DNA from 2 places in the Pectobacterium artocarpous genome. Region 2 is predicted to be linked to the other one. Evidence: predicted binding sites of a transcription regulator. Region 2 holds the regulator's gene; the other holds the start of a gene.
What was found. The regulator PurR, encoded in region 2, represses purine synthesis genes. The targets are predictions, from matches to a motif close to CANGCAAACGTTTGCNTG.
Positions count from the first base shown of each region.

Region 1: the regulator PurR is predicted to act here: its motif matches at 3,812-3,829, upstream of rbsD (D-ribose pyranase).

Region 1 covers NZ_JBJXVK010000012.1:113,751-119,664, forward strand. Annotated here, with positions in the region: gene kup (low affinity potassium transporter Kup) at 1-838, shown strand, start outside; gene qseC (quorum sensing histidine kinase QseC) at 984-2,333, opposite strand; gene qseB (quorum sensing response regulator transcription factor QseB) at 2,330-2,992, opposite strand; gene ACKQAD_RS09925 (YgiW/YdeI family stress tolerance OB fold protein) at 3,251-3,646, shown strand; gene rbsD (D-ribose pyranase) at 3,843-4,262, shown strand; gene rbsA (ribose ABC transporter ATP-binding protein RbsA) at 4,270-5,775, shown strand; gene rbsC (ribose ABC transporter permease) at 5,783-5,914, shown strand, end outside.
Region 2 covers NZ_JBJXVK010000001.1:54,767-60,680, forward strand. Annotated here, with positions in the region: gene ACKQAD_RS00245 (MATE family efflux transporter) at 1-1,239, opposite strand, end outside; gene ACKQAD_RS00250 (riboflavin synthase subunit alpha) at 1,482-2,117, shown strand; gene cfa (cyclopropane fatty acyl phospholipid synthase) at 2,179-3,330, opposite strand; gene purR (HTH-type transcriptional repressor PurR) at 3,536-4,561, opposite strand; gene cydH (cytochrome bd-I oxidase subunit CydH) at 4,939-5,028, shown strand; gene ACKQAD_RS00270 (C40 family peptidase) at 5,116-5,914, opposite strand, start outside.

The DNA of each region.
Region 1 (5,914 bases), on a different contig from region 2:
GATGCTGTATATCGCCGTCGTCATCGTGATTGTCAGCTTTGGACATTCGAGCAATCTGGCTGCGGCTTACGGGATTGCGGTAACGGGCACGATGGTGATTACCAGTATTCTGTTCTGTACGGTGGCGGTGAAGAACTGGCTCTGGAATCGCTATCTGGTGTGGGTATTGCTGGCGGGGTTACTGGTTATCGACATACCGATGTTTTTGGCGAACGTGGTCAAGATTCTGTCCGGCGGCTGGCTACCGCTGGCGTTAGGTATGGTGATGTTTATTATCATGACAACGTGGAAAAGCGAGCGCTTCAGGCTGTTGCGTCGGTTACATGAGCATGGTAACTCCTTGGATGCGATGATTGCATCGCTGGAGAAGTCGCCGCCGACACGTGTACTGGGAACCGCTGTCTATTTCTCGCGTGCGACTCGCGTGATCCCGTTCGCGCTGCTGCATAACCTTAAGCACAATAAGATCCTGCACGAGCGCGTGGTGCTGTTAACCATGCGAACGGAGGATGCACCCTATGTGCTGAACGCGCGCCGCGTAACGGTTGAACAGCTTTCGCCGACGTTCTGGCGCGTGATAGCCAACTATGGCTGGCGTGAAACGCCGGATGTGGAAGAGGTCTTCCAGCGCTGTTGGCAAGATGGGTTAACCTGTCAAATGATGGAAACCTCTTTCTTTATGTCCAACGAATCGCTGATTATCGGTGAGCGCCCATGGTATCTGCGCTTGCGCGGCAAGCTATTCATGATGCTCAGCCGCAATGCGCTACGAGCGGCGGATCAGTTTGAAATACCGCCGAACCGGCTGATTGAGCTGGGGATACAGGTCGAGATTTAAGCGATCCCTCTATATTCTCTATCGTTAACACACTGCAGCGACTCGTTGTTTGTTATTAGGGAAACACGGGGATGAGGTTCCCGACACCTCGCCCTGTGGTCGACCGTGTATCTCGATCTTACCCCAATGTAATGTCTAACAGCCTTTACCAATTCACTGACACAACCAGCCCGCCTTCGGGTTGGTTGGTGAACGTGACCCGCATGTGGTGCAGTTTGGCAATATTGTTGACGATGGAAATCCCCAGACCACTGCCGGATTTTTCCTGCCCCGGTGGGCGATAAAAACGCTCTCCGATTCTTGTCAGTGCTTCCTCGCTGATGCCCGGTCCGTTATCAGCCACCTTAAAGCCGCGTTCCGTTAGTGTCAGACTTACCGTCCCGCCTTCATGGCTGTAGCGAATGGCGTTATCCAGCAGATTACGTACCAGCAGAGTCAGCAACAGCGCATGGCCCTGTCGGATAATCGGGGCGTCCGGTAAATCCAGCGTCAGTTCGATCCCTGCGGTTTGCGCCGTAGGGTAATGCGCAATCACCGCCTGTTGCAGTAAGTCATTAAACTGAACGGGCTGCATCCCTTCGGGGGATGCGTCGGCATCCAGTCGCGACAGCGTCAGGAGTTGATCCACCAGCCGTGTGGCCCGCTCGATCCCTTTGTCCAGATTGACCAGTGCATGGCAGCGCATGGCTTCATCGTCATGCGCCAACTGCGCGACTTCGGTTTGAACTTTTAATGCTGCTAACGGGCTACGCAATTCGTGAGCAGCATCAGAGGTAAAACGACGTTCTCGAACCAGCATGTCGCTGATACGGGAAAACAGGTGGTTCAGTGCGTTAACCAGCGGGCGAACTTCTTGTGGAATGTACTGCGTCGCCAGCGGTGTACTTTCGTCAGGGGAACGTTGCTGAAGCTCGGCGGTTATACGTTTTAGCGGCGAGAGTTCACGCGTCACCAGCCAGAATAGTAGCGCTAGCATGATCGGCAGGGCGAATAACCAGGGCATCAGGTTGGTTTTTACAATATCCAGCGTCATGTCCTGACGGTATTCCCATTCTTGCCCAACCGCAATCGCGTAGCGATTATCCGCCGTGGTTAGCCAGACGATGCGCCAGTCCTCGTCATCATCGCGTAATTTGCCATCGGTGAAGCCGTTGCGCTGATAGTCAAAAATGAAATCTTTGCCGTTCTCGCCGTCGTTCAGCACCATTTTCCCGTCGCGGGTAAAAATAGCGAAGGCCAGCGCATCATCTTCCTGTTTACCGCGGTTCTTATGCACCAAACTCTTGGTTTTGGGTAGAGAAACCGGTTGGATTTGCAACTCATCGGGATTCATGGTGGCCAGACGTTTGGCAAACAGCATTTGCTGGGTATCAAATAGCTCATTGATGTTATGGCGCGTTTGATACCACGCCAGCAGACTGGCTACGCCCCAGCAAATCAGCGTCAGCAGCGAAAAACCGGTAATCAGGCGTAAGCGCAGGCTGAGTAGGTTCATGGTGCATCTCCCAGAATATAGCCAACGCCATGCACGGTACGGATAAACCCGCTGCCCAGCTTTTTGCGCAGGTGGTGGATGTGCACTTCTACTGCATTGCTGGAGACATCATCGTCCCACCCGTAGAGCTTTTCTTCCAACTGGGCGCGCGTGAGCACACGGTTCGGGTTGAGTAAAAACAGTTCCAGCAGCGCCAGTTCACGGGATTTTAGTATCAACGGCTCATTGTTAAGCGTGACGGTCCGTGAGCCCGATTCAAGGGAAACCGCACCGTGCGTTAATGTGGGCTGGAGTTGGCCGTGACGGCGGCGAATTAGCGCCTGAAGACGAGCGGCAACTTCCGCCAGTGCAAAGGGCTTACATAAATAATCATCGGCACCCTGCTGGAGCCCTTCCACACGCTGTTCCAGCGCATCCCGAGCGGTCAGAATCAGCACCGGTTCGTCATGCCCAGCCTGACGCCACTGGCGCAGGATATCCATTCCGTCCATACCCGGCAGGCTGAGATCGAGCACAACCACATCATAGGGCGCGGCTTTCAAGGCAGCGGCGCCCGCTTTGCCTTCCGTAAACCAGTCAATATTAAAACCCAGTTTGATTAAGCCTGCTTTCAGGCCATCGCCAATCAGGCGATCGTCTTCGATTAACAATATTCTCATGGCTGCCTCACAGGGAATGTGTCGCTGTCGCGTTTGCGCCTTTTCCGGTTTTATACGAAATCGGGGGGCTGCGTGTACAGGACAAATCGCTGAAATCGGGCGATTTCGGCAATATAAAAAAATAAAAATGCAGACGCTGATTCCTTAAGATTCTGTTAAGAACGGTTTGTTTTAATCCTTCCCGAAGACCGATTACTCCCGCAGGTTGACTGCGAAATCGTTGACTGTGAAACGACAGACAAGATAAGGAAGGTAAATATGAAAAAAGCAGCTGCGTTACTTGCCATTACCGCTCTGGTTTCTGCTCCGGTATTTGCCGCACAAAGCGGCGGTGGTTTCGTCAACCCTGAAACGCCAGCGGTTGGCACACATAAAGGGGGGTTCATCGATCCACAGAATTCCCTCACGACGGTAGATAAGGCTAAAGATCTGCGTGACGACAGTTGGGTTACGCTGAGCGGCAATATTGAAAAACGAATCGGTGATGAGAACTATCTGTTCCGCGATTCGACAGGCACGATGGAAGTCGAGATCGATCACAAGCGCTGGAATGGCCAGATGATTTCACCCACCGATAAAGTGGAAATTCAGGGGGAACTGGATAAAGACTTCAATTCCGTCGAACTGGATGTGAAGCAGATTCGTAAACTCTAAATCGTTATCCTCAATTCCCTATTGGCGGGCTTTTGCCCGCCATTTCTCTCTCTTCTATAAACGCCTCTTGTTCTCTTTATTTTTTTGTTAGCGAAACGTTTCGATACTGATCACACTTTTTTTATCTCTTCGTTGCCTTTCCCTCTTCTTTTCCTAGAATGTCACCAGCGAAACGTTTCGCTGGTGGGGTGAGAAGATGAAAAAAGCAGCACTATTGAACGCAGATATTTCTTCCGTGATTGCTCGGCTGGGCCATACCGATAGCCTTGCTATTGGTGATGCGGGTTTACCGATTCCTGAAACGACGACGCGTATCGATCTGGCGTTGACGCATAACGTGCCGACGTTTTTGCAGGTGGTGAGTGTGATCACCAGTGAAATGCAGGTTGAGGCCGCTATTCTGGCGGAAGAGATCATTGAGAAGAACCCCGCAGTCCATGACGCATTACTCGATCAATTGAAGCAACTTGAACAACGCCAGGGAAACTCAATTGCATTGCACTATGTCAGCCATGAAGAATTCAAAACCCAAAGCGGCAAAAGCCGGGCCATCATTCGCAGCGGAGAGTGCTCTCCGTATGCCAATGTCATCCTGTGTGCTGGCGTAACGTTCTGAGGTATCCATGCAACCTTTACTGCAACTGCAAGGCATCACGAAATCTTTTCCTGGCGTTAAAGCGCTGTCCGGTGCGGCGCTCAACGTCTATCCGGGGAAAGTGATGGCGCTGGTGGGCGAGAACGGTGCGGGCAAGTCCACCATGATGAAAGTCCTGACCGGGATCTACCGTAAAGATGCCGGTAGCATTCATTTTCTGGGGCAGGAGGTGAATTTCAACGGGCCGAAAGCGTCCCAGGAAGCAGGTATCGGTATCATCCATCAGGAACTTAACCTGATTCCCCAGCTCACGATTGCTGAGAATATCTTTCTCGGACGTGAATTTACCAACCGCTTTGGCAGCCTCGACTGGAATAAGATGTATGCGGAAGCCGACAAGCTGCTGAAGCGCCTTAATCTGCGCTACGACAGCCACCGTATGGTCGGGGATTTATCGATTGGCGATCAGCAAATGGTGGAAATTGCCAAGGTGCTGAGCTTTGAATCGAAAGTCATCATCATGGATGAACCCACTGATGCTCTGACGGATACCGAAACGGCTTCGCTATTCAGCGTGATTAACGAGCTGCAATCCCAGGGATGCGGCATTGTCTATATTTCCCACCGCCTGAAAGAAATCTTTGAAATCTGCGACGACATTACTGTCTTGCGCGATGGTCAGTTTATTGGCGAGCGCCCAGTCAGTGACTTACAGGAAGATACGCTGATTGAAATGATGGTGGGCCGCAAGTTGGAAGATCAGTATCCGCGTTCGAGTAAAGCGCCGGGAGCGGTCCGCCTTAAGGTACAAAACCTGTCCGGTCCGGGGGTCGACAGCGTCAATTTTACGGTGCGAAAAGGTGAAATCCTCGGCGTGGCGGGGCTGATGGGCGCGGGTCGTACCGAGTTGATGAAGATCCTCTACGGTGCTCTACCGCGTACTGGCGGTAATGTGACGCTGGATGGCCGCGACGTCGTGACCCGTAAACCGCAGGACGGTTTGGCGAACGGTATCGTTTACATTTCGGAAGACCGTAAGCGTGATGGCCTGGTGTTGGGCATGTCGGTAAAAGAAAACATGTCGTTAACGGCATTGCGCTATTTCAGCCATGCAGGCGGTCGTCTCAAGCACGCTGAAGAGCAATTAACGGTCGCTGACTTTATTCGCCTGTTCAACGTTAAAACGCCGTCAATGGAGCAGCCAATCGGCCTGCTTTCCGGCGGTAATCAGCAGAAAGTGGCGATTGCTCGCGGCCTGATGACGCGCCCCAACGTATTGATCCTCGATGAACCGACGCGTGGCGTCGATGTCGGGGCGAAGAAAGAAATTTATCAGTTAATCAACCAATTCAAAGAAGAAGGGCTGAGCATCATTTTGGTGTCATCCGAAATGCCCGAAGTATTGGGAATGAGCGATCGCATCATTGTGATGCATGAAGGGCGCTTGAGCGGTGATTTCCCGATTGAACAAGCAACCCAGGAAGTACTGATGGCTGCGGCCGTTGGTAAGCAATACGGCGCAAAGCAGGAGTAAGTCAGACATGAGTTCTCAATCTATCACGGCAAAACGCTGGTTCAGCAAAGAGTGGTTACTGGAGCAGAAATCGCTGATTGCGCTCCTAATCCTTATTGCGATTGTTTCCGCCATGAGCCCTAACTTTTTCACTCTGAAC
Region 2 (5,914 bases):
TACGACGATATCCGTCAAGGCCAGAAGATAGCCGCTTGGTAACCCCAGCATCCAGTATGCCGTGAACGTAATATAGAAAATCGACCGGGTATCTTTATACCCGCGCAATACGCCGCTGCCGATGGCCTGAACGGCATCGGAAATTTGATAAACGGCAGCCAACAGCATGAGCTGAGAAGCCATTGCCACCACCAGCGGGTCCTGATTGTAGAGCAGCGCGATAGGCTCACGCAGCAGCGTGGTGAAAATGGCCGTACAGCTGGCTAACGCCACGCCGGCCAGAATGCCGGTATGCGCGGCAATGCGAGCGTTCTCGACCGAACCTTCCCCTAACCGATGTCCGACACGAATGGTGGTGGCGACGCCAACCGAGAGCGGAAGGACGAACATCAGCGAACTGAAATTCAGGGCAATCTGGTGACCTGCCACATCGACAACGCCCAGCGGTAACACCAACAGCGCCACTACGGCAAACAGGGTGACTTCAAACAGCAGCGCCAGCGCGATGGGTAAACCGAGGCCAAACAGGCGCTTTAATACGGAAAAATCCGGGCGGAATGCCGGACGATTCAGCCGGATGTCGCGTAGCCAGGAAGTGTGTTGGGTATAGGCCATCATCAACAGCATCATGATCCAATAAACCGATGCGGTAGCGACGCCGCAGCCTACGCCGCCCAGTTCGGGCATGCCAAATTTACCGTGGATAAAGACATAGTTGATCGGGATATTGATTAATAACCCGATGAATCCAATCATCATGCCAGGGTAGGTTTTGGACAGCCCTTCGCACTGGCAGCGCAAAACCTGATAGAACAGATAGCCAGGTACGCCCCACAGCAGCGCATGCAGGTAGCCAATGGCCTTTTCCGCCAGCTCTGGCGAATCGTCGCTCATCAGGTTAATGGCATATTCCCCCTGATACAGCATCAGCATCGTAAAGACAGAAATAATAGCGGCTAGGAAAAAGGCTTGCCGCACCTGATGCGAGATGCGATCGCGTCGGCCGGAACCGTTGAGCTGTGCGACAACAGGCGTCAGCGCCAACAGCAGACCGTGACCAAAAAGAATAGCGGGTAGCCAGATAGACGTTCCTACAGCAACGGCGGCCATATCGGTGGCGCTATAGGCACCAGCCATGACGGTGTCAACGACGCCCATTGATGTTTGAGACACTTGCGCAATAATGACAGGAACAGCAAGCGCCGATAATTTACGCGCTTCTGTCAGATACTGTTGCACGGATACCTTCCTTGAATGACTTGACGGCGGAATAAATAACTCAGATATAAGAAACAGATCGGGATAAAGAGAGGATCATTGTAACGACTTAACGAAAGTAAACCAGCATGGAAGAGAATATATTCTTTTTGTTACGCTACGGTTCCGATAGCAATGTGGTGTGCGGTATTCCGGTTTGGTTTTCAGCTAAATATCGGGCACACTGCACAAAATCATTTCTTTGTTTTTAAGAGGCAAACCGTATGTTTACCGGTATTGTTCAGGGCACCGCGCCAGTGGTGTCGATTGAAGAAAAATCCAACTTTCGCACGCACGTTGTCCAACTCCCGCACGATCTGCTGCCTGGACTTGTACCCGGTGCCTCGGTGGCGCACAATGGCTGCTGCCTGACGGTAACCGCCATTGACGGCGATCGCGTCAGCTTCGATCTCATGAAAGAAACACTGCGATTAACGAATCTGGGCGATATTCATGAAGGCGATGTCGTGAATATTGAGCGTGCCGCGAAGTTTGGTGACGAGATCGGTGGACACGTCATGTCGGGCCATATTATGTGTACGGCGGAAGTGGTGAAGATTCAGGTTTCAGAGAATAACCATCAGATTTGGTTCCGTCTGGCAGATGAAGCGCTGATGAAATACGTGCTGCATAAAGGCTTCGTCGGGATTGATGGTATCAGCCTGACGGTAGGGGAAGTGACGCGTGGGCGTTTCTGCGTGCATTTAATTCCCGAAACGCTGAATCGCACTACGCTGGGACGGAAACGTCTGGGACATCGCATTAATATTGAAATCGATCCGCAGACCCAGGCTGTGGTGGATACGGTTGAGCGCGTGTTGGCGAGCAAGCAGGTGAGCGACTTGGGCAAAGAAGAGTAATTTCTGCGTTGCCTGTTCTCGTAAGCCGGACGAACAGCCTCGTCCGGTTTTTTCTTTTCTGTCAGCGTGAGACGCGTATTCCCCCTTCGATTCCCTCCAGGCTGAACAACACTTGCCAGAGTTGGAGCGTTCTTGCTCTGAAGGCACCGGCACAGAGGTTAAGGTAGTAGCTGAACATCCGGCGGAAGCGGGCAGGATAGTGAGTGGAAAGCTGTGGCCAACTTTGCTGAAAGCGCGTATGCCACGCCATTAATGTACGATCGTAATCGGCCCCGAAATTGTGCCAGTCCTCCATCACCAGATAAGGCTCACTTGCCTGTGCAATATGTTGTATAGAGGGAATGCAGCCGTTGGGGAAGATGTATTTATGAATCCAGGGATCGACATGTGGATCGGTCTTATTGGCTCCGATGGTATGCAGCAGAAACAGCCCGTTAGGCTTTAGGTTACGCCGTACGACGCGAAAATAGCGATCATAGTTGCGTGGCCCGACGTGTTCAAACATGCCTACCGACACCACGCGGTCGAATTGCCGATCGAGATCGCGGTAATCCTGTAGATCAATCGTGACATTCAGATTCTGACAACGCTGTTGTGCCAGCATCTGCTGCTCTCTGGAAATGGTGACACCATAAACCGACACACCGTAGTGGCGAGCTGCGAATTCTGCAAGTCCTCCCCAGCCGCAGCCAATATCCAGCAACGTCATTCCCGATTTTAACTGAAGCTTTTCGCAAATCATGGCGAGTTTATCTTCCTGTGCCTGTTCCAGCGTCTGTGCTTGTTTCCAGTAAGCACAGGAGTATTGCATGTAAGGATCCAGTATCAGGGTAAAGAGGTCATTGCCTAAATCGTAATGCGCTTTGCCAACAATCTGAGCGCGTCTGCGGGATTGCGGATTCATGACACGAGAAAGGGCTACTCGCGTAAGATCGTGCAGACGGCGGGGCAGTTTCGCCTCCAGCCCCGCACGCAGGACGCGATGGGAAAACATATCAAGTCGTTCACATTCCCACCATCCGTCCATGTAACTTTCTCCCAATCCCAGCGCTCCTTCACGCAGAATACGTTTAAAAAAGCCGGGATGGGTTACGTGGATGTCAAAAGGGCGAGGGCCGTTTATGGTGATATCCGCTGCATCCAACATGTCCTGCACGATGTGGAACCAGGGAGCGATATCGTTATCCCATTCTTCTGTATAAGGTAAACCCATCATGTCTCCTTAACTTTTCACGTGTAAAAGTATCGTAAAACATACCTGGACAGCACTTATCGCAGCCGACGTATCGGTTGTCACCAGAGAAAATGAAACGCGGTATTTAATTTAGAACGACTTCAGCCAGCATACAAGAAAATTGGCTGAAGCATAAAGGAGAACTGGCTGGAATAAGAAAGTTGTCTGTATCGTGTCGCCGCGTTTAGCGGCGATAGTCGAGGTAAGGGCCGTCTGCCACAGAGCGTCGCTCAATTAACGTCGGATGGACTTCAATGACGTGCGCATCTTCCCGCTTACTGGTAATACGATCCAGCAACATCGCGAAGGCGGATTGACCTAGTCGCTCTTTGGGCTGATGAATGGTGGTCAGCGCCGGCGTAAAGAAACGCGCGTGGCGCACGTTGTCATAACCGATCACCGAAATATCCTGCGGCACGCGTAGACCCAGTTCGTCTGCCGCACAGATAGCGCCCATCGCCATGATATCGCCGCCGCAGAATACGGCCGTTGGTCGCTGTTTCTGCGCGAGAATCTGATGCATGGCTTTATAACCGGATTCCGGCTCGAAATCGCCCTGAACCACCCACTCTTCGCGTACAGTAATGTCTGCTTCCTTCAAGGCTTTTAAAAAGCCGAGGTAGCGCCCGCTGCCGGTGTTGCGTTCCTGAATGCCGGGGATGGCACCGATATCCCGATGACCGCGTTCGATCAGGTAGCGGCCTGCCATATAACCGCCTTCAAAGGCGTTATCGATAATCGTATCGGTAAAATCGCTGTGTATCTGTCCCCAGTCCATCACGACCATCGGAATGCTGCGGTAATCTTCCAGCATCGCCAACAGCTCTGGTGGATATTCGGCGCACATCACCAGGAGACCGTCCACGCGTTTTTGCGCCAGCATGGAGAGATAAGCGCGCTGCTTACCGATGTCGTTATGCGAATTACACAGCACCAGCGTGTAGCCTTTGGCATAGCAGCTGTTTTCGACGGCTTCGATGATCTCGGCGAAATAGGGGGCTTCGCTGGATGTGGCCAGCAAACCGATTGATTTAGTGTGATTAACTTTGAGGCTGCGGGCGACGGCGCTGGGCGAATAGTGTAATTCTTTGATTGCCGCCCTGACGGCTGCCTTAGTCTCTTCGGCGACGAAACGTGTTTTATTGATCACGTGCGATACGGTTGTGGTGGAAACGCCAGCACGTTTTGCCACATCTTTAATCGTTGCCATCTAAAAATGACTCCTGAACTTACCTGTTACAGACGTAAGTATATTGTTAATCGTTTGCCTGCGTTTAAAGTTCTTCTTCTAAGCTAAAAAACAGGATTTCAGAAGGAGAATGCCGAATGTTATACCGAAGGGATCAGGCTTGACGTTTTTCGACCGATACGCAGCGCTTTCATAAACAGCGGATTGTGTCCGATTTATCATGAAAGTGAAAGGGCTAATTTATACTATTAGTGATGCATTCGTCCGAGATTTTTCACTGAAATTATGAAAGAATCGTAATAACCCTATTGTTTGTGGATTTAAGCGCCTGAATGGGTTCGCTGTAAAGGGCGGTTTCCTCTTTCAGGTAAAATTTGTTCGTTAATAAGGAGTGGTTTATGAATACAGATCTAAAGATGTCTTTGCTGACAACGGTTGGCGCACTGGCGATGATCATTGTGTTCAGTTTTGTTGCGGTGCTGAACTAACCGAACGATGCTTCTGTGTGGTTTTGGTATATCAGACACGTTTATATTGCATAAAATGTGTCTGAATCGATTTATGTAATCTGTTTCTCAACGAATCGTCTGTGGTGTTACCACGCGACGCGCGCCAACGTAGTGCTCCTGCCAATAATCTTCACTCAACTTGCTGATACGAATATCTGAACCTGTACGCGGCGACTGGATAAACTTCCCTTCTCCCAGATAAACCCCGACGTGATCGGCTGCGCCGCGATTATTGATACGGAAGAAGACCAAATCGCCGCTTTCCAGCTCGCTCTTTTTAATCGGAGCGGCATCATGCAGATGATACATTTCGTTAGCGGTACGTGGAATCTGGATCTTAACGACATCTTTGTACGCATAATAGACCAGTCCGCTACAGTCGAATCCGGTAAAGGGAGATGAGCCACCCCAGTGGTAAGGCTTGCCTATCTGGCTCATCAACTTATTCATTGCTGTCGTTTTGGCATGCTGATAACGCTTTTTATGCGCCGCACTCAGCGCCATGCCTTTTTCTCTAGGGGCCGGATCTTTCTCCGCTTTTGTCTTAAGCGCCGTCTTCTTCAGCCCGGTTTTGACTCTGACCTGTGCGGTTGTCTGCTTCTGTTTTTCAGGCTTCAGCTTTTTGAGGTTTTTTTTCACTAGTGCGGGTGTGCTGCTTTGCGTCCGTGACAGCTTTTTTTCTGTTGATTTGTTCGCGCTGCGGGGGGTGGTTTTCGTAATGGCAGCGGTAGGTTCTGGTTTTTTGCTTTTGATTGGTGTCGGTGATTTCGCATTACCCTTTGTTTGACGGCTTTTCTTATTGGTTTCTTCAACGGTGCTTTTCTTTAGCGCAGAATGTGGGGTATGCGGCGCAGCCTGAACGACG